DNA from 2 places in the Pontibacter sp. SGAir0037 genome. Region 1 is predicted to be linked to the other one. Evidence: riboswitches for the same ligand, from Rfam matches in the RefSeq annotation. Region 1 holds a riboswitch; the other holds the start of a gene.
The links. Region 1 has a riboswitch for cobalamin ahead of metE (5-methyltetrahydropteroyltriglutamate--homocysteine S-methyltransferase). Riboswitches for the same ligand answer to the same signal wherever they lie in the genome.

Region 1 (2,192 bases):
CAAGATGGTGCTGGATGTGGCATCGCATGAGTTTCTGCACATTCTTACCCCCCTAAACATCCACAGCGAAGAAATAGAGTACTTCGACTTTAAAGATCCTAAAATTTCGCAGCACCTATGGCTTTACGAAGGCGTAACAGAATATTTCTCTAACCTGGTACAGCTACAAGAGGGCTTGAAAAGCTATGATGCCTTTAAAGAGGAAATGATGGATAAAATGAGGCGGGGAAGCGAATTCAAAGATGTATCCTTTACAGAAATGAGCCGCCACATTATAGAACCGGCTTACCAGGAAATGTACGGCAATGTATACCAGAAAGGCGCTCTCATAGGCTTCTTGCTCGATATCAGGCTGCAGGAGCTCACGCAAGGCAAAATGGGTTTAAGAGAACTGATGCTGCAGCTTTCACAGCAATACGGCCCCAACAAGCCTTTCAAGGACGACGAGCTGATTGAGGTTATTGTAGCCGCCTCTCACCCGGATATCAGGCAGTTCTTTACTACCTATGTAGTGGGAGATACTCCGCTGCCCTACGAAGAGTACTATCAGAAAATAGGTTGGAACTATACTGATAAAAAGAAAGGCACCAAGCTTACTTTCGGCGAGTTTCGCCTTGGCTTTGAAAAGAGCAGGCAGTTTTACTGGGTTGCAGAACCTATGAACAACCGCTTTGGATTTGAAAAGTATGACATCTTGCAAGCTGTTAACGGCACCCCGCTGACAGAGACTACTATTTATGAGCTTCTGGAGCCCCTGTTCGAAGTAAAGAAAAGCACACCGGTAGAAGTTACTTTCATTCGTAACAACAAACTTTACAAACAAACCTATAAACCAGCAGAGGAAGAGGTAGAGTTACGGTTCGTAATAGAAGACGCTCCTGCACCTACTTCTGAACAGCTCCTGTTACGGGCACAGGTGCTTAAAACCGATTTGCCATAACGGATCTGCCAGAGCTTGTCTGGCCAGCCTGACTTTGCGGTGAAACAAATTTAGCTTATCTTCACCGCAAAGTTCTTTACTTTATTCTTCTTCCTAATGTCAGGTGTGCGGGTAATACCGCGCTTAAAAAGGAACCGTGTGTAAATCACGGGCTGTCGCGCAACTGTAAGTAACTTACCGGTTGTTGCCTCTATTATGTCCATTGTATTGTGTAAAAACAGTATGAGAAGGACGGCAACAACGTTACAAGCCAGGAGACTTGCCTGAAATTATGAGACAAATGCTTTCGCGATTGAAGCTTAGTCTGGAGTTAATGAAAAGAGGAGGTAAGGCTGCGCTTGCCTCTCTGTGTCTTTTCTTTCCGCTATTTTCACGAAAGCATACTGTGAATACTGTACTGAGCATTAAGTCAAATTAATGTTTATTTAAAAGTATTATCTGTATGCTAAAAAACAATTTGGGCTACCCACGGGTGGGAGCACAGCGCGAGCTAAAGAAAGCTTGCGAACAGTACTGGTCTGGCAAAATCTCGCAACAACAGCTTTACCAGGTAAAAGACCAACTGCTTCAACAGAACTGGTTGCTGCAGCAAAAAGCAGGCATCGATCTGATCCCTTCCAACGATTTCAGTTTTTACGACCAGGTGCTGGATATGTCGCTTACAGTAGGCAACATACCTGCCCGCTACAGCCCGGTACTTACCAAACATAAAGGCAATACGGAGTTGGACCTTTACTTCGCTATGGCAAGAGGCTATCAGAAAGATGGCCTCGATATAAAGGCGATGGAGATGACCAAATGGTTCGACACCAACTACCATTATATTGTACCTGAGTTTCACAAAGAACAGACTTTTCAGCTATTCTCTAACAAAGTGATTTACGATTTCGAGCAATCGAAGCAAGTACTGGGCAAACCCTCGAAGCCTGTCCTCATCGGTCCTGTTTCATACTTATTATTAGGCAAAGAAAAGGAAGCAGGTTTTCATAGAATAGACCTGCTGCATAATTTGCTACCTGTTTACGTAGAGCTACTCGGGCAACTAAGGGCAAGAGGAGCCGAATGGGTGCAACTGGATGAACCTTTTCTGGCTATGGATCTAACTTCAAAAGAAAAAGAAGCCTTTGCCTTTGCTTACAAGGAAATTAAGAAGCACTGTCCAGGCATTAAAACTCTTGTGACCTCTTATTTTGATGGTTTAAGGGATAACACGGTACTGGCTACTTCACTGCCGGTTTGTGCACTTCATATT
Region 2 (2,192 bases), 530 kb from region 1:
GGCATTTTCCGCCGCAGCAGCATTTCCGCTACCCCGGTTTCGGGCGCAATGGCTCTAACCAGCACTGCATCGGCCTTTCCTTCTATGTTGGTTATAATGTTAAACAAATGGTAAATGCCATACACCAGGTATACATAAGCAACTCCTCCTTCATGGTACATAATTTCGGTGCGCTGCGTCCTCTTGTTCAGGTGTGCATGGCAGGCTCTGTCTCCTTCACCTGCATAAGCCTCTGTTTCTACAACCATGCCACCGGTTATAGTGCCGTTTATATCTGTAAACAAGTACTTTCCTAATAGCTCACGCGCCACCTGCACCACATTTGCTCGGGTATAAAATGCTTTATTTAGCTTCAAGGTTATTACGTTTTGGTAGTGTCCACTCTTCGATACGGCTGCTTCAGCTTCAGCGTTAGAAAACCCTTCGCAATGCAGTTATTTCCCATTTCTTATTTCTGATTCATTTATTTAAATAAAACGCTATCTTTGCGGCCAGATTGGTGGCCTTTACATCTTGTTGTAAAAGCCTTAAAAGGGAAATAGGTGCAATACCTATGCTGTTCCCGCAACTGTAATCTTCTTTAAAAGGGTTAGCCCAACACCACAGCCACTGTTTTGCTTTAGCAGAATGGGAAGGCGGGCTAACTGAAGAAAGCCAGGAGACCTGCCAGTCAGACTATATTTTGTCGTATGCTTTCGGGTAAAAAGCTACACAGTTCCCGCTCTTCCAGCGTTTGCTGTTATGCCTGTCTGCCCATTTGCATGCTTCGGGGTTTAAGCAAGCTATACGTTGGTAAAATCGTTTTTTCTGTTCTGTCTGCTGCTGGCTACTTATGCCGGTGTGCCTCTTGTTGCCCGGGCGCAGCAACAGCAGGATACTCTGTATCAGCACCTGCAGGGAGTAGAGATATTTGGCAAGCCTGCTGAAGTATTTGCTGCCGGAAGCCGCATTGCCACATTAGATAGCACCTATCTCAGAACGTATATTTCAAGCAGCCTGGCGGAGGCTTTGCAGGCACGTACGCCTGTTTATGTACGTACGTACGGGGCGAGCGGCATTTCCAGCGTCTCCTTCAGAGGTACCGGTGCCTCTCACACAGCCGTACTCTGGAATGGTTTAAACATAGCCTTACCCTCACTTGGCCAGAGTGATTTTGCTACTCTGCCTTTAAGTGGTGTGGGCGAAGTAGCCGTACAGCATGGCGCATCAGGCTCAACGTACGGTAACGGAGCTATTGGCGGGGCTGTTCTGCTTAGTTCTCCTGCTTACACAGGCAAAGGCTTTGGCGGTGAGTTGCAGCAGGAAGTTGGCAGCTTTGGCAGATACTATACCAATGCTGCCGTAAACTACAAAAACCAGAAGCTCTCCGTTGGAGCAAGTGCCTTCTGGCACTTGGCCCAGAACAGGTTTACGTACAGAGATTATGCACGCTTCGGCGCTCCTGAAAGAACCCAGGAAAACGCAGAAGTGCAGCAGCAAGGCTTTACGCAGGACCTTACCTGGCACCTCTCCCCGAAAAGCTATCTGGCATTCCGTAGCTGGTACACCTCCACCGATAGAGAAGTACAGCCTTCACTGGGAGCCGCTTATCAAAATGCAAACCAACTCGACAAAAACCTGCGCCTCATGGCGGAGTACAACCTGAGCAGTCGCTGGGGCGAGACAAATATAAAAACAGCCTACTTCTCAGATTACCTTCAGTATACGGATGTTGAAACTCATTCCGAAACAGCTATAAAAACTTATCAGCTACAGGCAGAGCAAACCTATACCTATGGCCGGCAATGGAGCCTGCGGGGAGGCATTAACCTGCAACACTTCAGAGGAGATGTAGATGGATATGGTGGAGCTGTGGAAGAAAACAGGAGTTCTGCTTTTATACTTTTCCGCTTTGACCCTTCGCAGCAACTTAACCTCAGCCTGAACCTGCGCCAAACGTTTATCAAAGGTTATAACCCGGCTCCTACGCCAACCATAGGCGCTAACTGGAACTTCTTCTCTCAAAGCAACCATAGCTTATACCTGAAAGGAAATATAGCAGGTAGCTACCGTGTACCAACCCTTAATGACAGGTTCTGGAGGCCAGGAGGCAACCCTGAGCTAAAGCCGGAACAAGGTTGGAACTATGAAGGCGGTCTGCGGCATGTATACTCTTCAGGGGATTTCTTAATAGAGTCTGAAGCCACTGTGTA

Region 2: it holds a riboswitch for cobalamin, as region 1 does, so the genes downstream of both, C1N53_RS14720 (TonB-dependent siderophore receptor) here and metE (5-methyltetrahydropteroyltriglutamate--homocysteine S-methyltransferase) in region 1, are expected to answer to the same signal.

Annotation. Positions count from the first base shown of each region.
Region 1 covers NZ_CP028092.1:4,132,233-4,134,424, forward strand. The annotation lists gene C1N53_RS17030 (peptidase M61) at 1-940, shown strand, start outside; cobalamin riboswitch at 1,025-1,222, shown strand; gene metE (5-methyltetrahydropteroyltriglutamate--homocysteine S-methyltransferase) at 1,383-2,192, shown strand, end outside.
Region 2 covers NZ_CP028092.1:3,597,881-3,600,072, forward strand. The annotation lists gene C1N53_RS14715 (DNA-3-methyladenine glycosylase) at 1-356, opposite strand, end outside; cobalamin riboswitch at 481-686, shown strand; gene C1N53_RS14720 (TonB-dependent siderophore receptor) at 790-2,192, shown strand, end outside.